2 regions of the Arthrobacter sp. BK1 genome follow, and region 2 is predicted to be linked to the other one. Evidence: predicted binding sites of a transcription regulator. Region 2 holds the regulator's gene; the other holds the start of a gene.
The links. Region 2 encodes Rex, which represses fermentation and respiration genes when NADH is low (regulators of the CRP and FNR family bind a similar motif). Its sites were predicted from a motif close to CTTGTGAANNNNTTCACAAG; they were not measured.
Positions count from the first base shown of each region.

Region 1: the regulator Rex is predicted to act here: its motif matches at 10,728-10,747, upstream of AC1MCA_RS07155 (queuosine precursor transporter).

Region 1 covers NZ_CM155263.1:1,623,453-1,635,213, reverse strand. The annotation lists gene AC1MCA_RS07205 (helix-turn-helix domain-containing protein) at 1-1,049, shown strand, start outside; gene AC1MCA_RS07200 (TAXI family TRAP transporter solute-binding subunit) at 1,187-2,197, opposite strand; gene AC1MCA_RS07195 (sensor histidine kinase) at 2,190-3,710, opposite strand; gene AC1MCA_RS07190 (response regulator transcription factor) at 3,707-4,375, opposite strand; gene AC1MCA_RS07185 (MFS transporter) at 4,633-6,021, shown strand; gene AC1MCA_RS07180 (serpin family protein) at 6,466-7,758, shown strand; gene AC1MCA_RS07175 (hydroxymethylpyrimidine/phosphomethylpyrimidine kinase) at 7,881-8,732, opposite strand; gene AC1MCA_RS07170 (hypothetical protein) at 8,729-8,938, opposite strand; gene AC1MCA_RS07165 (TIGR01777 family oxidoreductase) at 9,128-10,045, opposite strand; gene AC1MCA_RS07160 (TetR/AcrR family transcriptional regulator) at 10,063-10,719, opposite strand; gene AC1MCA_RS07155 (queuosine precursor transporter) at 10,918-11,634, shown strand.
Region 2 covers NZ_CM155263.1:3,128,461-3,140,221, forward strand. The annotation lists gene rhaI (L-rhamnose isomerase) at 1-327, shown strand, start outside; gene AC1MCA_RS14235 (bifunctional aldolase/short-chain dehydrogenase) at 332-2,371, shown strand; gene AC1MCA_RS14240 (rhamnulokinase) at 2,368-3,879, shown strand; gene AC1MCA_RS14245 (acetylxylan esterase) at 3,915-4,934, shown strand; gene AC1MCA_RS14250 (3-deoxy-7-phosphoheptulonate synthase) at 5,177-6,334, shown strand; gene AC1MCA_RS14255 (helix-turn-helix domain-containing protein) at 6,475-6,687, shown strand; gene AC1MCA_RS14260 (30S ribosomal protein bS22) at 6,903-7,001, shown strand; gene AC1MCA_RS14265 (HAD family hydrolase) at 7,178-7,996, opposite strand; gene AC1MCA_RS14270 (glutaredoxin family protein) at 8,074-8,328, shown strand; gene AC1MCA_RS14275 (redox-sensing transcriptional repressor Rex) at 8,419-9,135, shown strand; gene AC1MCA_RS14280 (Yip1 family protein) at 9,424-10,227, opposite strand; gene AC1MCA_RS14285 (YceI family protein) at 10,448-10,996, opposite strand; gene AC1MCA_RS14290 (histidine phosphatase family protein) at 11,199-11,761, shown strand, end outside.

The DNA.
Region 1 (11,761 bases), 1.5 Mb from region 2:
TGGCAACGCCCGAGGAGGCCCGCCGCGCGAACGGCGAGCTGCGTGCCATGATGCGCGAGCGCGGCAACTACTTCCCGGAGTATGAGGCCGAGGCGCAGAAGGTGCTGGGCCTGGTGGGGTACACGGGCGGACCGCTGAGCCAGCACGTGATCGCCGATATCGCCGAAAAGCTGGGATTCACCCTCCACCACGTGGGTGACCTGCCGCATTCCACCCGCTCCGTGACCGATTTGAAGAACCACAGAATTTACCTGACGCAGAACCAGCGGCAGGACCACGACCCCAGATCTGTCCTGCTGCAGGCTTTGGGACATTACGTCCTGGGGCATGAGACGCCTAAAAACTACGGCGACTTCCTGGCCCAGCGTGTGGCGACCAATTACTTCGCGGCAGCGTTGCTGCTGCCGGAGCAGGCCACTGTGGACTTCCTGCAGACCGCCAAAACCGCCAAGGAAATCGCGGTGGAGGACATCCGGGACGCCTTCGCCGTCTCCTACGAGACCGCCGCGCACCGCTTCACCAACCTGGCCACCAAGCACCTGGGCATCACCACCCACTTCCAGAAGACCCATCAAAGCGGCATCATCTACAAGGCATACGAGAACGACGGCGTGGCGTTCCCGCAGGACCACACCGGCGCCATTGAGGGCCAGCCGTCGTGCAAGGCCTGGACATCGCGGGCGGTGTTTGATGTGCCGGACAAGTTCAGCGCCTACAGCCAGTACACCGATACCCCGTCCGGAACCTACTGGTGCACGGCACGGACTGAGCGCTCGGCCAACGGCGAGTTCTCGCTGTCGATCGGGGTGCCGTACCAGCACGTGAAGTGGTTCCGTGGGCGGGAGACGACCGCGCGGGCAACCTCAACGTGCCCCGATCCGAAATGCTGCAAGCGTCCCCCCGCGGAACTGACCACCGCCTGGGCCGGGAATGCCTGGCCGTCGGCCCGCGCCCATTCGCACCTGCTCGCCGCCATGCCGCCCGGCGCGTTTCCCGGCGTGGACGAGACCGAGGTGTACAGCTTCCTGCAGGCCCACTCCGGGGCCTGACGCTCTGGCACTTCCTGCCGGTTTTCCGGCGACGGTCTATCACTTACTGCCGGTTTTTCCACGACGCTCCATCACTTTCTTCAAGAAAGTGATGGAGCGTTCGTGAATTTATTGCATCAAGTGAGAGAGCGTTGGGCCTAGCCGTGCAGCTCCCGGTAGGCGGCTGCCGCGGCGGGGTGCAGCGGAAGTCCCGGAGTGTTGATCAACGACTCCGGGCTCAGGAACTGCACGCCCAGGCTGGAGCGCGGGACCAGTTCCTGAGCATGATTGACCAGAATCTCCACAGTCTTTTTCACCGTGCGGGCATCCGTATCGCTCCGGCACAGCAGGAGGTTCGCCAGGCCCACCGTCCAGACCGCCGGAATGCCCGGATAGGCACTCTCCGGGATCAGCACGCGGTCATAGAAAAGCCCGTGTTTGGCACGCAGCGCCGGCAGGAGCGGCGAGAGGTCCAGGAGAGCCAGCCCTGCGTCACGGTGGGCGGCCGCAATGGCCGCGGTAGGCACGCCGCCGGACCAGAACAACGCGTCCACGGACTTGTTCCGCAGGGCTGCAAGGCCCTCGTTGAGCCCAAGGTTGAGGACGCTGACGGTCCCTCCGGAGGTGGCAGTTGCGCCGGCGCCAAGTGCGGTGAAGCCCAGCCCGGCGGCCTCGATCAGCCGGGGAGTGGTCAGCGACGTCCCCGAGCCAGGCTCACCGACTGCCACGGTCCGGCCTGCCAGCCCGCCGATATCCCGGATCCCGCTGTCCCGCCGGACAACGCAGTGGATGTAGTTCTCGTAGACCTTCCCGACGGCGGAGATTCCGACGGCGTTTGTGTCACCTGCCGCTGAGCGCTGGGCAGCTGCGTCCGAGAGTGCGATGGCGAACGTTGCCTTGCCCGAGAGCAGGAATTCAATATTATCCAGGCTGCCACCGGTGGTCAGCGCCGTGGCCTGGCCTGCTGCACCATAGCGCTGCAGCGATGCGGCGAGCAGTCCGGCGAACTCCAGATAAAAGCCCCCGGGCTCGCCGCCGGCAACCGTGATCGTGTCCGGGCGGTCTTCAGGTGTGCATCCACTGAGGGCTGGCAGCAGCAGCCCGGTCAGGCCGGCTGCCAGGCCTGCTTTGAGGGCAGTCCGGCGGGAAAAAACGTACAAGTCACTCATTCGAGGCAACCTGCCCTGGACCGGTTGCCTGGTCTTGCCCGGTCAGGGCTGCCTGCCCGGGCAAGGAGGCAGGCCCGGCAGCGGCATCAGGCCCGGTCACTGCGGGCGGGAACTCAAGGCGCGCAACCAGGCCGTGGGGGATGGCCCCGGCAAGCACCAGGCGGCCTGAATTGGCGCTGGCCAGCTTGTCCACGATGGTCATGCCCAGGCCATTGCCGCCGATGCCGCGGTTGCGCGGTGAGCGCCAGAACCGGCCGGTGGCCGCTGCCCGTTCGTCGGCCGAAAGCCCGGGGCCGTCGTCGGACACCTCGATGGTGACGGCGCCTCCGCTACGCAGGGCACCGATAGAGATTCGGGCGCCCGGCGCGTACTTGATGGCGTTGTTGATCAGTTCCGCCACCATCTGGGCCAGTTCGGCGGGGTTGGCGGCGATCTGCACGGCCGGTTCCGGCGGACCGTGCAGCAGGATTGTCGCCCCACTGCGGAGGGCTGCGGGTCCGGCCCGTTCGGCTTCCTCCTGGAGGATCGGGTGCGGATCGATGGGAGCCTGAACCCGGCCTGCGGGGCTGCTCCAAGATCCGCCCAGTGGGCTCCGGGCAGAGTATTCACTTGCCCTGTGCTCAGCCGCCGCCAGCCTCAGGACCCCCTCGAGGAGGTCTTCCACATGCTCCAGTTCTGCCACGACCCCGGCTGCGGCGTCCTGCTGGCGGGCAGTTTGGAGTTCCAGCTGGAGCAGATCGATCCTGAGCCGCAGGGCGCCTACCGGGTTGCGGAGCTCGTGCGAGGTGTCGGCGATCAGTTGCCGCTGGGACTCCAGGCTGTTGCTGACGGTCCGGGCCATCGTGGTGAAGGAACGGCTCAACTCCCGCAGCTCCGGCGGCCCATCCTCAGGAAGCTGACCGGTCCGGCCGGTTGCCTCGAACTGGGTCACTGCCGCGTTCAGGCGATGGACCGGGCGCAGCACCCACCGGGTCACCCTTGCAGCAACCAGGAGGAGCATGGCTGCGAGCGCGGCGGCCGCCAACCCGACGACGAGCCACCGCTCACGCAGTTTCTGCCGGGCCGGTTCCACCTTCACCTCCAGGACCACCTCGCCCAGCACCTGGCTGGCACTGCCGAAGGACCGGGACAGCACCTCTGAGTCCGGGCCAAAAGGCTGAAGCGGGGGCAGAGTGGTGTCGCTGAGGTTCAGGTTCGCCCGGGCCAGTGCGTCACCGACGTCGGCCCTGTCCTCGCTGAGGCCCCCCGAGCGCAAGGTGCCCTGCTGGAGGCGGATCAGGACTCCCTCGCCGTAGAGCTCGGAATATCTGTCCATTTCCGTCTGGAGCCCCGCAGAAACCTCGGCGGTTGTGGCGTCCAGGGCCACCTGCGCGAACCGGTTCAGTGCGGCCACCCGTTTGATCTGGAGTTCCTGGGTCAGCTCGCGGCTGACCGACGCCAGGATGGCGGTGGAGCCCAGCAGGACCAGCAGGACGGACAGTACGCTCAGGATGCCCAGGACGCGCAGCTTCACGCGGAGTCAGCCTCGATCCGGTAGCCCACGCCGCGGACGTTGATGATGAAGCCGGGCAGTTGGAGCTTGGCCCGCAGCCCGGTCAGGTGGACGTCGAGGGCGCGGGAGGTGGCTACGAAGGCGTCTCCCCACAGCGCGTCGAGGATCTGTTCCCTGGTCACTACAGAACCCGCATGACCAGCCAGCAGGGCAAGCAGATCGAACTCCGTGGCGGTCAAAGGCAATTCCTCTGAACCCCGGGTTGCCACACGCCGTTCGAGGTCGATCTGCAGATCCCGCAGGGCGATGACCTGCTGCGGCGCGGCGGCGTGGCGGCCCGCCCGTCGCGTCACTGCTTCGATGCGGGCCAAAAGCTCAACGAGCTTCACAGGCTTGACGAGGTAGTCGTCCGCTCCGGACCGCAGGCCGAGCACCACGCTGCGTTCGTCGTCGCGCGCTGTCAGGATCAGGATCGGCACCGGGGTGACCTGGCGCAGCTTCCGCAGGACTTCAAGGCCATCCATGTCCGGAAGCCCCAGGTCCAGGAGGATCACCCCGAACTTCCGGTGGACCAGCAGGGCGTCGGCGCCGCGCGCCACGCGGGTGGGGTGGTGCCCGGCCGTTACCACCGCGGCGGCCAGTGCGGAAGCCATGGCGTCGTCGTCCTCGACGATCAGCAATTCCATGGCACGGTCCCTTTTCGTTGACTGGGCACCAAAATCTGCCCGCTTTGGAGATTACCCTCCGGCCCCGGCGAAACCTAAGGAAGTGTTAGGAAATGGCCTGCCACGTAGGTTGTGCTGTGCATCACCCATAACTTGGATGAGTCCCTTGGCGTGTGCAGGGACCGTCAACGTCGAGGAGGAACCATGGGCAATGTCGCCATGGACAGCACGAAACTGCGCCAGGAAGCCGCGGCGCCGCAATCCAGGAAGGTTCAGCGATGAGCACCCAGCAAACCGAAATCCAGAGCGAGGCAGCCCAGACCCGCCGGGCAGTGAGCAACATCCTGAAAGGCTCCGCGGGCAACCTGGTGGAGTGGTACGACCTGTACGTCTACACCGTCTTCGCCGCCTACTTCCAATCCCACTTCTTCAACTCCCAGGACGATCTTCAAGCGGGACTGGAAGCGATGGCGGTCTTCTCGACGTCGTTCCTCATGCGCCCCATCGGCGCCTGGTTCTTCGGCCGCTATGCCGACCGGAAGGGCCGCAAAGCCGCGCTGACGCTCAGCGTGACGCTGATGTCTGCAGGGTCCTTTGCCATCGCGATCCTGCCCACCACGCAACAGGTGGGCGTCTGGGCCCTGGTGATGCTGATTTTTGTCCGCCTGGTCCAAGGCTTCTCCGTGGGCGGCGAGTACGGCACCAGCGCCACCTACATGTCCGAGGCCGCCACCTCCAAGCGCCGCGGCTTCTTCTCCAGCTTCCAGTACGTGACCCTGATCGGCGGCCAGATGCTGGCTCTGCTGGTGCTGGTCATCCTCCAGAACGTGATGCCCAAGGGCGACCTGACCGAGTGGGGCTGGCGTATCCCGTTCGCCATCGGCGGTGTGGCCGCTCTGGTGGTTCTGTGGCTGCGGCGTTCGATGGAGGAAACTGTCTCTGAAGAGCAGGTCCTTGCTGCCAAGGCGCCCATCGCGGCCGGTGAGGCCCAGCCCGGCACTATGCGGTTGCTCTTCACGCAGTACTGGAAGCCGCTGCTGATCTGCATCGGCGTGACCCTCGGCGGCACCGTGGCGTTCTACACCTACACCAACTTCATCCTGAAGTTCATGAACGATACGTCCGGCATCGCCAAGACCGACACCTCCGTCATCAACTTCTGGGCCCTGTTCATCTTCATGCTGCTCCAGCCTGTCTACGGCCTGATTTCGGACAAGGTGGGCCGCAAGCCGCTGCTGCTGTGGTTCGGCATCACCGGTGTCCTGTTCACCTGGCCGCTGCTGTCCACGCTGGCCGGCACCAAAGACCCGTTCATGGCGTTCATGCTGATGCTCGGTGGCCTGCTGATCGTTGGCGGCTACACCTCCATCAACGCGCTGGTCAAGGCTGAGCTGTTCCCCGCTTCCATCCGCGCCCTGGGCGTCGGGCTGGGCTACGCGATCGCCAACTCGCTCTTCGGCGGCACGGTCCCGCTGCTCGGCGCTGCGTTCCAGAAAGCCGAGCGGGTGGACCTGTTCTTCGCCTACGTCACGGTTGCCATTGCCATCTCGCTGGTGGTCTACATCTTCGCCCTGAAGAACAAGAAGACCACCCACCTGGACCGCGAGCAGGGCGACGCCTGGAACCGCCCGGCCAAGGACGACGACAAGGACCTCCTCAACGTCTAGTGCCCGGGACAACAGACACAGGGGACGTACGACGGCGGGTGGCCGCCCGCCGTCGTACACCCACCCCACCGGGGCGCTCTGGCAGATCCTGCTGGTTTTCCCCCGATGCTCTCTCACTTTCTTTGGGAAAGTGAGAGAGCGTCGGGGGATTTCCTGCGTTTAGTGAGAGAGCGTTCCGATCGGGGTGGGGGCTATGTTGGCCGTGTCAGCTGATGAGCCCACCCACGTGATCGCGGGAGTGCGCACCCGTGGCCAAGGACCTCGCCACCCATCCCCGAGGTTTTGTTTCGGGAAACAGGCGGTCCCGTCGTCGCCCGTTTCCGAGACCGAAACGACGGCAAACCGTGACCCTACGGGCATCGTTCCGTGGCGGGCCGGCTGGTTGACTGAAAGTGCAGGCGGAATCCCCTGCAGCGTCGGCCAACCATGTCTCAGGGGGACAAGATGAAGACAACCAGAGCGGCCAGAATCGCGACGGCCGGTGCCCTGGTTGCGCTCACCGCCTGTTCGGCGCCCGCGCCGGAGCTTCTGACGGCCGACGGCGTGGAACGGGTGTCGGTGGACCGTGCGGACTACGCCGCCGAGCTGCGTTCCTTCCGGGCTTCGGCTTTTGGGCTCGGCGAGGCGCTGCTGGCCGACGGCGGCGAGGGGGCCGCGGGGAACGTGGTGTCCTCACCCACGAGCCTGCTGATTGCCCTGTCGATGCTCCGCGTTGGGGCCTCCGGCGAGACCGCCGCTGAGATGGACAGCGTTCTCACATTTCCCGCGGAGAAGCGTGACGAGGCCATGAATGCGGTGCTCGGCTCGCTGGAGAAGGTCGACGGCGACCCGGGCTCCGTGGACGAGGACAACCCGCCGCGGAACCCGGTCATGCACGCCGCCAACGGGCTCTTTGTGGACAAAGGTGTCCCCACTGGTGCGTCATTTTTGGACACCCTGGCCCGGCACTACGGGACCGGCGTCTATCCCGTGGACTTCAGCAATGAGGGGGCGACGAAGCCGGCCATTGATGCCTGGGTCAACAAGAACACGGGCGGCCGGATCAAGGAAGCTCCCGCAAAGTACGATCCCGACAATACCTTCAGCCTGCTCAACGCCCTCTACTTCGCATCAGCATGGAGCGAGCCGTTTGACCCGAACGCCACCTCTGACCTGCCCTTCACCACGGCCGCCGGCGAGGAAATCGAGGCGCCCGCCATGCATAACGAACTTGAGATGAACTACGCGGAGGGGACCGGCTGGAGCGGCGTGGACTTGCCGTACGCTGACGGTTTCGTCATGCGGCTGGTCCTGCCGGAAGTCGGGAAGGGCACCGCGGACCGCCCCGCCGCCGCCGCCTTGACCGCTGAGGAGCTGACGGAGATCGCAGACACCTTTGATGCGTCCCCGTTGGTGTCAGTGCGGATCCAGCTGCCCCGCTGGGACCACAAGTCCAGTTTTGACCTGCGGAAGGTCCTCGGGTCCTTGGGACTGGTCAGGACACTCAACAATGCTGAGGACTTCAACAACATCCAGCCCGACATGAAGATCACCCAGGCCGCCCAGGCTGCCAACATCACCGTGGCGGAAAAGGGTACTGTCGCGGCGGCTGTCACCCAGATCAGCGGGATGGCCTCCGGCGCGCCGGCGGAGCCCGAACGGACCATCGATTTCGACCGGCCGTTCCATTACCAGATCGTCCACGTTGAGACCGGCCTGCCGCTCTTCATGGGAATCGTGGCCGACCCCCGCTCCTGAGACTGTTGAGTGGGGCACCCTGGCACGGTGCCAGAGGGTTTGGGAAAACCCTGCAGGGAGTGCCAGAGGGTCTGGGAAAATCCTGCAGGAAGTGCCAGAGGGTCGCGGGGGCGGGGGAGTGGTTAGCGGGGCCCGCCCTGCCAGAGGGCGTCGAACGGGGCGCCCGAGGCAACCCGGTTGCGGATGCCCGCGGTCACAAACTCCTTGGCCGTCCGGGCCGCTTCCAGCGGGCTGGCTCCCTTGGCCAGTTCGGCCGTCACCGCCGCAGCAAGCGAGCAGCCCGCACCGGACACAGCAACCTCGCCCACCTTGGGCGCGCTGAGCACCTCGAGTGTCTCGCCGTCGTAGTAAACGTCGACGGCGTCCGGGCCTGACAGCCTCACGCCGCCCTTGGCGAGCACCGCGGCGCCGCTGAGCTCGTGAATGCGGATGGCTGCGGCTTTGAGGGACTCGACGTCGGTGATCGCCAGCCCGGACAGCGACTCCGCTTCGAAGTGGTTGGGAGTGACGAACGTGGCCAACGGCAGGATCTGTGCCTTCAGGGCGAGGTCAGTGTCCAGCGCATGGCCGGGCTCCTGGCCCTTGCAGATGAGCACCGGATCCAGGACCACATGGCGGAATCCTGCGCCCGACAGTGCGGTGGCGACGGTGTTGATGGTCGCCGGGCTGCCCAGCATGCCGATCTTCACGGCGTCCAGAACCGGCCCATAGGCCGCCGTCGTGGCTTCCAGCTGGTCCGCGATCACCTGCTGGTCCACCGGCACAAAGCGGTGGTTCCAGTTGTCGTTCGGATTGAACGACACGATGCACGTCAGGTTGGCGATGCCAAAGACGCCCAACTCCTGGAACGTCTTCAGATCGGCCTGGGCGCCGGCGCCGCCCGTAGCCTCGGATCCCGCAATGGTCAGGACGACGGCGGGAGCAAGGGCGGGAGCAGCGGCTGGGGACTGGGAGTCAGTTGAAGCGAACGTCATGGTTCCATCCTGCCATCAGGCGCCGGGCCTCCGCCGGGGATGACGCCGCGAAAGGGCTCCGCCCCGTCATGCGTGGTCACGAGGCGGACCACAGCCAACCGTCCTGCGCCGGCACAAATGCCGGCCCACAGGACAAGGCCCCACATGGTGTACCAGCCGCCACCGGCCATGAACAGGAGGGTGAGTAATCCCGCGACCAGCAACATGCAGCAGCTGGTCCCGGACACCCCGCATCAGGATTCCGGTGGCCAGGGCCAGCGGCATTCCCAGCAGCAGCGCCGCGGCGGTGCCAAAAACGTAGCCTGTGGCCCCGAGCGGAATACCAAACAGGGCCACGGTGATTCCGGTCCCAAGGAGGAAGGCCCCTGGCCCGAACGTCACGCGACGCAGGCGGTTCATGGACTCCCCTTGGCGATCGCGAGCAGCGCGCGCCCCAGCTCAGGGTGCCGGAACGTGAACCCCGCATCGATGAGTTTCCGCGGCTGCACCCACCGGCTTTTCAGCACGAGTTCCGTATCGGTGCGGATCAGCACGGCCCCCAGCCGCAGGAGCCAGGTAGGAGTGGGGAGGCCCGGCCGCACCCCGTACGCGCGCCGGACAAGCCGCATCAGTTCACGGTTGTCCACCACGTCGGGAGAGGCCACGTTCACCGGACCGGAGATGTCCGTCCGTGAGTGGAGGAAGAGGATGGTGCGGTACACGTCCTCCACATGAATCCAGCTGAACTTCTGGCGGCCGGATCCCATGTGCCCGCCCAGGCCAAGCCGCGCCAAGGCTGCGAACGGGCGCAGGGCGCCGCCGCCGGGGCCCAGGACGATGGCGATCCGTAAGGCGATTTTCCGCACCCCGGGCGTGGGGACAGCTTCCAGCGCGGTTTCCCATGCCCGCGCCACGTCCACCGAGAAGCCGGTGCCGGGTTCGCCGTCGGACTCCGTCTGGGGCCGGTCGTCCGCGTGCCGGTAGATGGTGCCGGTGCTGGCGTTCAGCCAGGCCGACGGCGGCGCCTGGCACCGCGCGAGGGCACGGCCCAGTGCCTCGGTAGTGGAGACGCGGGAATTGAGGATGGCCGCCCTGTTCCGCGCGTTGTAGCGGCAGTTGACGGAGCGTCCCGCGAGGTTGACCAGAAGGTCGGCGCCGTCCAGCACCCGGGTGATGGCGCCGTCGTCGTTCCAATTCGCCGAATCGGCTGCACCCGGTGCCGCCCGGCGGCCGATGGTGCGAACCTTCCAGCCGTCCCGCTCGAAGCGGTCCCGGAGGCAGGTGCCGATGAAGCCCGAAGCCCCGGCGAGCACCACGGTGTTTGTTTTGGTCATCTCTTCCCCTTTGTCGTTCAGTCCCGGATACTGCGGCTCAGGTTCAGGACGTCGTCAAGCATCCTGTTGACGCCCGGAATCCGTGCCAGTGACAGGCCCCGGGTGATCAGCGGGACAACGCCGTCCACCAGCTTCCGGGTCCGGCGCTGGTCCTCGGAGGTGTCGTAGACCCAGAACAACGCGATGCCCATGTAAGCCAGCCACAGCAGTTCCGGCAGCTCCGAACGGAGCTTCTTCGGAGCCGGCGGGCTGGAACCTTCCACTGCCGCCCGGAAGATGGCGAGTGAAGCCTCCCGGGCCGCCGCCGACTTTCCTGCGAAGGGATTGACGGGCGAGGTGGGGCGGATGGCCGTGGCCACGAAGTCTGCGCCGAACCGGTGATACGGTGCCATGACGTCCAGTCCGGTGTGCAGTGTGGCCCTTAGGCGGCTGCCCAGGTCCTTCAGGCCTTCGAGTGACTCCTCTGCTGTGGCCGCGTGCTCGGCCTGGACCTGGATATAGAGTTCCTGGACCAGATCGTCCTTGGACGCAAAGTAGTAGTAGGCGTTGCCCACGGAGACCCCGGCCTCGGCTGCAATGGCGCGCATGGTGGTCTTCTCGAAGCCGATCTCGCGGAACATGCGAAGTGCCACGTCTGCTACCCGTTGCCTGGTCTGTTCACTCTTGGCTGCCATGCTCACTCCTTTTGAACGTGTTCAAAAGTCAGTCTGCCATGGAACTGAACGTGTTCAAAATAGTGCGGTGCCTGTTCGGTGGAAGAGTCGCGCCTGTTCGGTGGGAGAATAGCGTGACAGTGCTAATACAGCCGGTGTCCCGAACCTCCATTGGGTAACGCGGAGACCCGAGCGAACCACTACGAAACGGATTCCCCCATGCCTTCCCCCTCGGGCCCTGACGCCCTTAAACTCGACAACTCCGCACGGACAGCGCCGAAATTCGCGTCGATCGGATCGCCTTACTTCGGCATCATGCTGGCCTTCATGGCCGTGGTGCTGATCCTGTCCAACATCGGTGCATCCAAGGGTGTGGCGATCGGCCCGATCATTACCGACGGTGGCTTCTTCCTGTTCCCGCTGGCCTACATCCTGGGCGATGTGATCAGCGAGGTGTACGGCTTCAAGGTGGCCCGTAAAGCCATTTTCACCACCTTCGCCCTGTCCGTCTTCGCCTCGGTCTGCTACTGGGTGATCATCGCCCTGCCCGGCTTCGACGACGAGTTTGGCACGTCCAAGCAGGCCGCCCTTGAGGGTGCGCTTGGCCCGGTTCCGCAGATTGTGCTCGCCTCGCTGCTGGCGTTCCTGGCAGGCCAGACCATCAACTCCTGGATCCTGGTGAAAATGAAGGCCCGCTCGGGGGAGAAGTCCCTGTGGGCAAGGCTGATGGGCTCGTCCGGCGCGGGCGAGTTCGTGGACACCCTGATTTTCTGCAGCATCGCAGCCTCCGTCATCGGCATCACGGACTTCGGCACCTTCCTGAACTACGTGGTGGTGGGCTTCGTCTACAAGACCCTGGTGGAGTTCCTCTTCGTGCCGGTGACCTCGCTGGTGATCGGCTGGATCAAGAAGCGCGAACCGAGCTACGGGGCGTAGCCACCCCGGGCCACCCGCCCCGCGCCCCGGCCACCCACCCCACTCCGCGCCCCGCCACCCCCCGCCCCGCCCCACCCCGCGCCCGGCCACCCACCCGCGCCCCGTTTCGACGGTTCCCTGCGCACAC
Region 2 (11,761 bases):
GTGGCCCTCATGCTGGACCAGTGCCACAACCTGGAAGAGAAGATCCCGGGCCAGATCCGCTCGGTCCTGAACGTCCAGGAAATGACGGCCCGCGCCATGCTCGTGGACACCGCTGCCCTGGGCGAGGCCCAGGGCGCCGGGGATGTCCTGGCCGCCAACGGCATCTTCAACGATGCCTTCTACACCGACGTCCGGCCCATCCTGGCCGCCTGGCGTGAAGAGCGCGGCCTGCCCGCGGACCCGATGGCCGCCTTCAAGGCCAGCGGCTACCAGAAACAGATCAACGAGGACCGCGTCGGCGGCCAGCAAGCCGGATGGGGCGCATAAGAGCATGAGTAACAACACGACTGTTGAAGACCTGATTTCCCGTTCCAACCGCCTGGGTGCGGATAAGCGGAACACCAACTTTGCCGGCGGCAATACCTCGGCCAAGGGCACGGAGAAGGACCCGGTAACCGGTGAGGACGTCCAGCTGCTCTGGGTCAAGGGCTCCGGCGGAGATCTGGGCACACTGAAGGCCGGCAACCTGGCGGTCCTGCGCCTGGACCGGCTGAACGCCTTGAAGAACGTGTACCCCGGTGTGGAACGCGAAGACGAAATGGTGGCCGCTTTTGACTATTGCCTGCACGGTAAGGGCGGCGCCGCGCCGTCGATCGATACCGCCATGCATGGCCTGGTGGACGCCGCCCACGTGGACCACCTGCACCCGGATTCCGGGATCGCCATTGCCACCGCAGTGGACGGCGAGGCCCTGACCACCAAGATCTTCGGCAACAAGGTCCTCTGGGTTCCGTGGCGCCGGCCCGGTTTCCAGCTGGGCCTGGACATCGCCGCGATCAAGGAGGCCAACCCGCAGGCCATCGGCACCATCCTGGGCGGCCACGGCATCACCGCCTGGGGCGCCACATCCGAGGAAGCGGAACAGAACTCGCTCTGGATCATCGAACAGGCCGAGAAGTACATCGAGGACAATGGCACGGCAGAACCTTTCGGCCCCGCGTTGGACGGCTACGGTGCCCTCCCCGAAGCCGAACGTCAGGCGAAGGCTGCCGCGCTCGCACCGGTGATCCGCGGCCTGGCGTCCACGGACAAGCCGCAGCTGGGGCACTTCAGCGATGACGCCGTCGTCCTTGACTTCCTGGCAGCAGCTGGGCACCCGCGTCTGGGCGCCCTGGGCACCTCCTGCCCGGACCACTTCCTGCGCACCAAGGTCAAGCCGCTGATCCTGGACCTGCCTGCCGAGGCGTCCATCGAGGATTCCATTGCGCGGCTCAAGGAACTGCACGCGGAGTACCGCGTGGACTACCAGGCCTACTACGACCGCCACGCCGGTCCGGAGTCCCCGGCGTTGCGGGGCGCGGACCCGGCCATCGTCCTGATCCCGGGCGTGGGCATGTTCTCCTACGGTGCGAACAAGCAGACCGCCCGCGTTGCCGGTGAGTTCTACATCAACGCGATCAACGTGATGCGCGGTGCCGAGGCGATCTCCACCTACGCCCCGATCGAGGAATCCGAGAAGTTCCGGATCGAGTACTGGGCGCTGGAGGAAGCCAAGCTGTCCCGCCTGCCCAAGCCCAAGTCCCACGCCACGCGCATCGCGTTGGTGACCGGGGCGGCGTCGGGCATCGGCAAGGCGATCGCCACCCGGTTGGCGTCCGACGGCGCGTGTGTGGTCATCGCGGACCTGAACCTTGAGAACGCCCAGGCCGTCGCCGCGGAACTCGGCGGCGCGGACGTCGCCATCGGTGTCCAGGCCGACGTCACGGACGAGGCCCAGGTCTCCGCCGCGATCGACGCCGCCGTGCTTGCCTTCGGCGGGCTGGACCTGGTGGTCAACAACGCCGGGCTGTCCATCTCCAAGCCGCTGCTGGAAACCACCGAGAAAGATTGGGACCTGCAGCACAACGTCATGGCCAAGGGTTCCTTCCTGGTCTCCAAGGCCGCCGCGAAGGTCATGATCGCCCAGGAAATGGGCGGGGACGTCATCTACATCTCGTCCAAGAACTCCGTCTTCGCCGGGCCGAACAACATCGCCTACTCCGCCACCAAGGCAGACCAGGCCCACCAAGTCCGCCTGCTCGCAGCCGAACTCGGTGAGCACGGCATCCGCGTCAACGGCATCAACCCCGACGGTGTGGTCCGCGGCTCCGGGATCTTCGCCGGCGGCTGGGGCGCCAAGCGCGCCGCGGTCTACGGCGTGGACGAGCAGGAACTGGGCAAGTACTACGCCCAGCGGACCCTGCTCAAGCGCGAAGTCCTGCCCGAACACGTGGCCAACGCCGCCGCGGTCCTCACCAGCGCGGAACTGTCCCACACCACCGGACTCCACATCCCCGTGGACGCCGGTGTGGCAGCAGCCTTCCTGCGATGAGCGAAACAGCAGCACAGGACACCGCCCCGGCAGCCGCCGGGGCGGTGTCCGCCGCTGGCCCCTCTGGCCAGGTCTTTGCCGGCAGTGTTTTCGCCGCGGTCGATATTGGCGCGTCCTCCGGCCGGGTCATCCTTGGCCGCGTGAGCAGCCCCGGCGTTGAACTGGAAGTGGTGCACCGGTTCCCCAACGGTGTGGTGGAGCTCGACGGCGGCCTCCGCTGGGATTTCGACGCCCTGTTCGCTGAGGTGCTGAAGGGCCTCGGTGCCGCCGCAACGGCGGCCGCAGCCAGGAACGAATCCATCACGAGCATCGGCATCGACACCTGGGCAGTGGACTATGGCCTGGTCAACGCCAAGGGCGAACTCATCGCCCAGCCGTACAGTTACCGCGATGGCCGCAGCCGTGCCGCCGTCGCGCCCGTGCACGAAAAACTGGACCCGGCGCGCCTGTACGGCACCACGGGCCTGCAGTTCCTGCAGTTCAATACGCTGTACCAGCTGGCCACCGAGCCTGACCTGGACGGTCTGCAGGCACTTCTGATCCCGGACCTGATCGCTTTCCTCCTGACCGGGCAGCGCCGGACTGAATCCACCAATGCCTCCACCACCGGCCTGTTCGACGCCGTGGCAGGGGAGTGGGCCACGGAGTTCCTCACTGCCCTGGGCCTGCCCACGAAGCTGTTCCCGCCGCTGATCGAACCCGGCGAAACGGTGGGCACGCTGCTGCCGGAGATCGCGTCCCGCGTCGGCCTGCCGGCCCGTACCAAGGTGGTGGCCGTCGGCTCGCACGACACCGCGTCCGCCGTCGCCGCCGTTCCCGCGCAGGAAGGGAACTTGGCCTACATCTCCTCCGGAACCTGGTCCCTCGTGGGGTTGGAGCTGAAGCACCCGGTCCTGACCGAGGCCAGCCGGGCAGCGAATTTCACCAACGAACGCGGCGTGGACGGCACCATCCGTTACCTCCGCAACATGGGCGGCCTCTGGCTGCTCAGTGAATGCCAGCGGACCTGGGCAGCGGAAGGCTTCACCCCGGAACTGACGGCCCTGCTGACCGCTGCCGCAGCGCTGCCGTCAGGCGGGCCGCAGATCAATCCGGACGATCCCTATTTCATCGCCCCGGACAACATGCCCGAGCGGATCCGCTCCGCGGTCCGGCGCACCGGGGACATCCTGGCGGATGACCCGGCGGCCATCACCCGCTGCATCATGGACAGCCTCGCGGCCGGCTATGCCCGCACCATCCGAGACGCCGAACGCCTCGCCGACCAGGCAGTGGACGTGGTCCACGTGGTGGGCGGCGGTTCGCAGAACCGGCTCCTCTGCCAGCTCACGGCGGACGCTACGGGTAAGCGCGTGGTTGCAGGGCCCGTGGAGGCGACGGCACTGGGCAACATCCTGGTCCAGGCGCGCGCGGCCGGGCAGCTCACGGGAGGGCTGAGGGAATTGCGGCGGCTGGTGGTAAACAGCCACGCCCTGCAGACGTTCACCCCGCAGCTCGCCCGGCTTTAGACTCTTTTCGTCTCCAGAAAGGACCCGCCCGCCCGATGCCACTCTTTGACCTGCCCCTTGACCAACTCCGCGGTTATACCTCGGCCGTCAGCCCACCCGCTGATCTGCAGGCTTTCTGGGACGCCACCCTTGAGGAAGCCCGCGCGTTCCCGCTCGAAGCCACTTTTGAGCCGGTGGAGAACTACCTGGCTGTCATCGACACGTTTGACGTCACGTTCAACGGCTACGGCGGGGCCCCGATCAAAGGCTGGCTCCACCTCCCGGGGAACCGTACCCCGGGAACCCCGCTACCCGTCGTCGTTCATTATGTGGTCTACTCGGGCGGGCGCGGGCTGGTCAACCAGGACACCAAATGGGCCCAGGCGGGTTATGCGCAGTTCATCATGGACACCCGGGGGCAGGGGTACGGCGGGACGCTCGGGCACACCCCGGACCCCCACCCGTCCGCCGGCGAGGTGGCCTATGCCGGGTTGATGACCAGGGGAGTGGGCAGCCGGGAGGACTATTACTACCGCCGGGTCTACGTTGACGCCTTCCGCGCGGTGGAAGCCGCCCAGTCGCACCCCGAGGTGGACGCCTCCCGTGTGGTGCTCGCCGGCGTCAGCCAGGGCGGCGGAATCGTCGTGGCCACAGCGGGGCTGGTGGCCGGAAGGCTCGACGGCGTGATCGCCGCGCTGCCTGATGTCCCCTTCCTGCAGGACTTCCCACGCGCCATCGACATCACTCCCAGGGGCCCGTACCCCGAGATCGCGGCCTTCCTGGCCCGGCACCGTGAACGGTATGAGCCCATCCTGGACGTGCTGAACTACTTCGACGGCGTCAACCTGGCCCGCTGGGCCACAGCACCCGCCCTGTACTCAGCGGCGCAGATGGACGATATCTGCCCGCCGTCCACGGTGTTCGCCAGCTTCAACGCATACGGGGCAGGGGCCGGCGGTGCGTCCGGGACGGGTGCTGCCAAGGACATAGAGGTGTACCGGTTCAACAACCACGAGGGCGGCCAGGAGCACCACTGGATCAGGCAGCTGCAGTTCCTCCGCAAGCTCCTGGGATGACACCTGTGTAACTGCGACGGTAAGGGTGACGATTTGGCGGTGGCTGCGGCGTGCCGTTATGGTGTGGCTATGACAAACCGTTGGTATGCGTATTTTTCGTTGGCTCTGGAGGGGCCCGCGTCTAACTGACACGCATCCAATCACCTTCAGAGCCAACAGGGCAGAGATCATTCTCTGCCCTTCGCCATTTCCCGGCGGGTTCTGAATTCGGGCCCGCTTCCTCTTTCGGAACAGGACCCCACATGAGCACCGCACCAGCCATCACCGCCGCCCCCGCCGACACGCAGGCAGGCGCAGCTGCCGTTGCAGGCGCAGCGAAATCCACGTCCAACCTCCGCGTCAGCGAATTCACGCCGCTGCCCACGCCCCAGGCGCTCATCGCCGAGCTGCCTCTGGACGCCCGGGTGACCGACGTCGTCGAACGCGGACGCGATGAGGTCCGCGCCATCATGGACGGGGTGGACGACAGGCTGCTGGTGATTGTGGGCCCGTGCTCCATCCACGATCCCAAAGCGGGCCTGGAGTACGCCCGCCGGCTGGTGAGCCAGGCGGAAAAGCACAAGGAAGACCTCCTGATCGTGATGCGGGCCTACTTCGAAAAGCCGCGCACCACCGTGGGCTGGAAAGGCCTGATCAACGATCCGCGGCTGGACGGCAGCCACGACATGGAAACAGGGCTCCGGACCGCGCGCCAGTTCCTCCAGCAGGTCACCGCCCTCGGACTGCCTACCGCCACCGAATTCCTCGAACCGATCAGCCCGCAGTACATGGCGGACCTGATCTCGTGGGGTGCCATCGGTGCGCGCACCACCGAAAGCCAGATCCACCGCCAGCTGGCGTCCGGCCTGTCCATGCCCATCGGTTTCAAGAACGGGACCGACGGCGACCTCCAGGTTGCGATCGACGCCTGCGGTGCCGCCGGGGCTGCTCAGGCGTTCCTGGGAATCGACGGGGAGGGCCGGGCGGCGTTGGTGGCCACGGCCGGGAATCCGGACACGCACGTGATCCTCCGTGGCGGACGGAAGGGGCCCAACTACTCGGCTGCCGACGTCGAAAGCGCCTCCGGCAAGCTCGCCGCAAAGGCGTTGAACCCGCGGCTGATCGTGGACGCCAGCCATGCCAACAGCGGCAAGAGCCACCACCGGCAGGCGGAAGTGGCCCTCGAGATCGGTGCCCAACTGGAGGACGGCGGCCAGTCGGCGCACGCCATCGCAGGGGTCATGCTGGAGAGCTTGCTGGTGGGCGGTGCCCAGAACCTGGACGTGGCCCAACACGCTGCCGGGCGGTCCGGACTGGTCTACGGGCAGAGCGTCACGGACGCGTGCATGGACTGGGAAGTATCCGTTTCGGTCCTCAACCAGCTCGCGGCCTCCGCGCGGAAGCGGCGCTCGGCGGAATGATTACCCGCAACACTTTCACTACAGCCCCATGAACCTCTAGAGTATCTATCACATGGTTGGTGGATGGCTCAGCATCGGCACACCGCAATGGAACACAGCTGGGGTCAATGCACGTCATCCGTCAGCAAAGGAATAGGGAAATGTCCGCAGAACAGAACTTCTCGAACGCGAAGTTCCTGACCGTCGCCGAAGTGGCCGAGGTCATGCGCGTCTCCAAAATGACCGTTTACCGGTTGGTCCATTCCGGTGAAATGCCAGCAGTGAGGTTTGGCCGCTCGTACCGCGTGCCGGAGAGCGCCGTCGAACAGTACCTCAAGGGTGCTGTGGTGGACGGCCACTCCGAGACGGCCTGATTAGCACCAACGCCGGTCAGGCTACAGTCCAGGTACACAATGTCGCTGGTTTCAGCCTTGGAAAGGCTGCCGTCAGTAGTCGCCGCAAAGAAGCGGTACCCTGTTAAGGAACGTTTTACGTCATTGTAAGAATCTGTCAGTTGTTTCAGTCTGTAGCTTTGCTCACGGACCGGTTCCATCAGACAGGTACTGCATCTAGTTTGTGAGGAACTTTCGTGGGTTCAGTTATTAAGAAGCGTCGCAAGCGTATGGCCAAGAAGAAGCACCGCAAGCTGCTTCGCAAGACCCGTCACCAGCGCCGCAATAAGAAGTAGAGATACTTCGAACTGCGTGAAATGCCCGTTGCCTTCCCGGCAGCGGGCATTTTTGTGTCGGCGTGGGGTCGCCATCGATGCAGAACCGGGACCCATTCTCGGCGGGAGGACGCGCGGATCCGGGTGTCCTCGTGCCGAACGCGTGGCCGTAGTCCTTAAGCGTGTCCGGCGGCAGGCTAGACCCGGGGGCCGCGGATGCGGGAGAAGCCGCGCCAGAGGCCGTAGACGGCGCCGCAGGCTGTGGCTGCCTTGAGCCCCAGGGTGGCGGCGCGGCGGCCGGACCGGAAATCGTAGACCGGCCAGTTGTGGTCGCGTGCGTGGCGGCGGAGCCGGGCGTCCGGATTGATGGCTACCGGGTGCCCTACGAGGGTCAGCAGCGGAATGTCGTTGTACGAGTCGCTGTAAGCCCAGCAGCGCTTCAGGTCCAGGCCTTCAAGGTCTGCAAGTTCCTGGACGGCTACTGCCTTGGCCGAGCCATGCAGGATGTCGCCTACCAGCCGGCCGGTGTACATTCCGTCGGCGATTTCGCCCACGGTCCCCAGCGCACCCGTGAGGCCGAGCCGGCTTGAGATGACCGCGGCAACTTCGATGGGAGTGCCCGTGACCAGCCAGACGCGCCGGCCCACGCGGAGGTGCTGCTGGGCCAGGGCTTTGGCTCCGGGCCAGATCCTGGAAGCGATCATCTCGTCATAGACCTCTTCGCCCAGGGCCTTGACGTCTTCAACGGTGATGCCCTCGGCAAGGGTGAGGGCCGAATCGCGGACGGCATGGACGTCGTCCATGTTCTCGCCCCGCGCCACAAACTTGAACTGCTTCCAGGCAAACCCTGCGGCCTGCATCAGAGTGAAGGCGCCGCGCTGGTGCATCTTCCGGGCCACGTGGAACAGGCTGGCGCCCCGCATGAGGGTGTTGTCGACGTCGAAGAAGGCGGCTTCACTGGTCTGCGGCATCGCATCCGGCTGCGTGAGAACAGCGACGTACTTCTCCTCGGGCATGTCCACGAGTCTAGTCAATGCCGGGGCACCGCCGTCCCCGCCCCGCGGACCTGTCCAAAGGGGGATACGGTTAATATATGGCAAAACCGGACATCGTGCTCATCACCAAAGCTGACTGCCACCTGTGCGCAGAGGCGCGCGACGCCGTCGAACGCGTGGCAGCCTCACTCGGACTTGAGTGGACCGAGCAGTTGGTGGACGGACTTCCGGAACTGCGGGAGCGGTACGCCGAGGAAATTCCCGTGGTGCTGGTGGACGGCATCCAGCGCGACTTCTGGAAGATCGACGAAATCCGTCTGGCGCGGGTCCTCCAGCGTGCCATGGCCCAGTAAGGACGCGGTTACGCAGAATGGCACAGGCTTTGTTGGCACCGGCAGCGGGGCTCTAGAGTGGAGTCACGACGCGATGGGATGGAGGGGAAAGTGACTTCGCTGGACCCGTCCCCGATAGTCCCCGCAGTCCCGGCGGTGCACGGCGCTGACCCCGCCAAACAGATTCCGCCGGCAGCAGTGGCCCGGCTGACCATTTACCTGCGCGCCCTGAACACCCTGCTATCAGAGGGTGTGGAGCGGGTGTCTTCGGAATCACTGGCGGAAGCGTCGGGCGTCAGTTCATCAACCCTGCGCAAGGACCTCTCGCACGTTGGCTCCTACGGCACGCGCGGCGTGGGCTACGAGGTGCAGTACCTGAGCCGCCATATCTCCGCGGCCCTCGGCCTGACGCACGACTGGAAGGTCGCCATCGTTGGCGCCGGCAACCTGGGCAAGGCCCTGGCCCGGTACGGGGGATTCGAGTCCCGGGGTTTCGATGTGGTGGCAATTTTCGACGCCGATCAGATGGTGGTCGGCAATGAAGTTGGCTGGCTGCGCGTGAGCGATGTCGCCGACCTGGAAACGGTGCTGCAGCGGACCGGGGCAAATATGGTGGTCCTGGCCCTGCCGGCAGCAGTGGCACAGCAGATCTGCGACCGCGTGGTGGCGGCGGGTGTGCACAGCATCCTGAGCTTCGCGCCCGTGATGCTGCAGGTGCCGGCCAGCGTCAACCTCCGCAAGGTGGACATGGCCACCGAACTGCAGATCCTGGCCTACCACGCCCAGCGCGCGCAGGCCCCGGAACAGGCACCCGAGCAGACCGCCTAGGTCCCCGCCCCACCCCTCACCCCGCCGGCTCCTCAGACGCTCTGGCACTTCCTGCACGAATTTCCCGGACGCTCTTTCACTTCCTGTCGGCCAAAGCAGAACGCTCCATCACTTTCCTAAAGAAAGTGATGGAGCGTTGGGGCTTTTCCTGCAGGTTCTGCCAGAGCGTTGGGGCTTTTCCTGCAGGTTCTGCCAGAGCGTTGGGGCTTTTCCTGCAGGTTCTGCCAGAGCGTTAGAGCTTTTCCTGCAGGAAGTGAGAGAGCGTCGTGGGCAGGCGGGGGGCTGAGGCTACTGGCCGTAGGGGTTGCCCGGGGTTCCGTAGGGGTTGGCGAACGGCTGCTGCTGGCGGAAGTACGGAGCTGCGGCGGGCAGGTACAGCAGCACGATGGCGGCGATGCCTGCGAGGGTTCCCAGGGTGCCGAGGCTGGGCACCTGGAAGAGGCCCAGAACGGACAGGGCGGCAAAGACAGTACCCAGGATCCGTGCCCAGTTCTTGCCCTTGCGGATGAAGAAGGCAACCAGTGCGTAGAGCGCGGCGCCAATGATGGCAACCACCACCAGTGTTCCGGCAATGACGCTGCGGAGGTCGTCGTACGTTACATCCGCGCCGGCGCCGCCGCCGCTGCGCATGGCTTCCTCGAAAACGCCCCGCATCTGCGGATCGTCGAGGGTGTTGATGCCCATGATCATGGTGATGACAAAGATGGCGCCGGAAGCGATCAGGAGCCAGAACGAGATGTTCACCAGCTGGGGGATCCCGGCGGATCCGCCGGCCTGGGGCTGCTCGGAGGGGTACTGGGCGTAGGGGGACTGCCCGTACGGCTGCTGGCCGTAGACCGGCGGCTGGGGCGTACCCTGCCCGAACTGGGGCGCGTTCTGCCCGTATTGGGGTGCGTTCTGGCCGGGCTGCGGAGCATTCTGCCCGTACTGAGGCGCGTTCTGCCCGTATTGGGGTGCGTTCTGTCCGTGCTGCGGCGCCTGCGGAGTGGGCTGCCCGAACTGCGGGCTGTTCTCGCCGTAGCGGGGTGCCGGGGGCTGGTTGCCGGGCTCGGGTTCATTCGGAACGGGAGGCGGGACTGAGGGGGTGCACATGAGCGGTCCTTTGCAGGTCGGGTATCAGTTCGGCTGCTGGGTACAGTCCACTGGCCCTGCCCCCAGTACGGCTTACCTCCACCGTACCCCCGGCCGGTCCCGCAGCGGGCCATTCCGGCAAGGTGATCCGGGTTAAAAACAGTCCCCTTTAAACACAGCACCCCGGCCGCCGGGATTCCATGGGAAAACCGGCGGCCGGGGTGCTGGCAGAACGAAAGAACTATGCTGCGGGGGCGATGAACGCCAGCTCCAGGTTGATGGCAACCTTGTCGCTGACCAGCACGCCACCGGCTTCGAGTACGGCATTCCAGGTCAGGCCGAAGTCCTTGCGGCTGATGGTGGTTTCGGCGGAGACGCCGGCGCGGGTCATGCCGAACGGGTCCACGGCCACGCCGTTGAACTCGGTCTCGAGCGAGACGGGACGGGTGACGCCCTTGATGGTGAGGTCGCCGGTCAGCTCGTAGCTGTTGCCGTTGGCCACCAGGCCATTGGAGACGAAGGAGATTTCCGGGAACTTCTCGACGTCGAAGAAGTCTTCGCCGCGGACGTGGCCGTCACGGTTGACGTCGCCGGAATCGAAGCTTGCGGTCTGGATGGTGGCGCTGATCCTGGAATCCGCCACGTTCTCGGCGAGGTCCAGGGTAGCTGCAGCATCCTTGAACTGGCCGCGGACCTTGCTGATGCCTGCGTGCCGGACGGTGAAGCCGATTTCGCTGTGCGAGTTGTCGAGGGTCCAGGTGCCGGTTGTGATGTCGGTGGGAAGAGCCATGGTGTATCTCCTTGAGTTTGTCGGGTGGTCCTGCCGGATAGCTTGATGCTTCATCTGTTGAACTCTCAACTATCCGCTGCATCCAGTATAAACATGCATTTGCATGTTTTGTTCCCCGTTCCGGAACATTTTTCCAAAACTTTCAGTTCTACTGGATGTAGAAGATTTCGGATCGCACGCCATCTTTGAGAAACTGGTAAACATGCCCCAAGCCACTGTCCATCTGCTCCGCCACGGCGAGGTCCACAATCCCGACGGCGTTCTGTACGGCAGGCTGCCCGAATTCCACCTCTCCGAGCTGGGCCAGGAGATGGCGCAGACCCTCGCCGCGCACTTCAGTGAGCGCGCCGCACAGGGTGCCCGGATCGTTTATCTCGCCGCGTCACCGCTGGTCAGGGCCCAGGAAACGGCAACGCCCACTGCCGAGGCGCTGCATCTCGAGATCCACACCGATGAACGCATCATCGAGGCCGAAAACTACTTCCAGGGCATGAAGGTCACCAAGGCGGAACTGCGCAAGCCCAAGCACTGGCCGCATCTGGTCAACCCGCTCAGGCCGTCCTGGGGCGAGCCCTACAAAGCGCAGGCAGCCCGCGTCCAGGCAGCCGTCCAGGATGCCCGGCTCCGCGCCATCGAACTGGCCGGCAACGACTTCGGAACAAGCGGGCCCGAGGCCATCATGGTCAGCCACCAGCTCCCCATCTGGGCCACCCGGCTGAGCGCCGAGGGCCGCCCGCTGTGGCATGACCCGCGCAAACGCGAGTG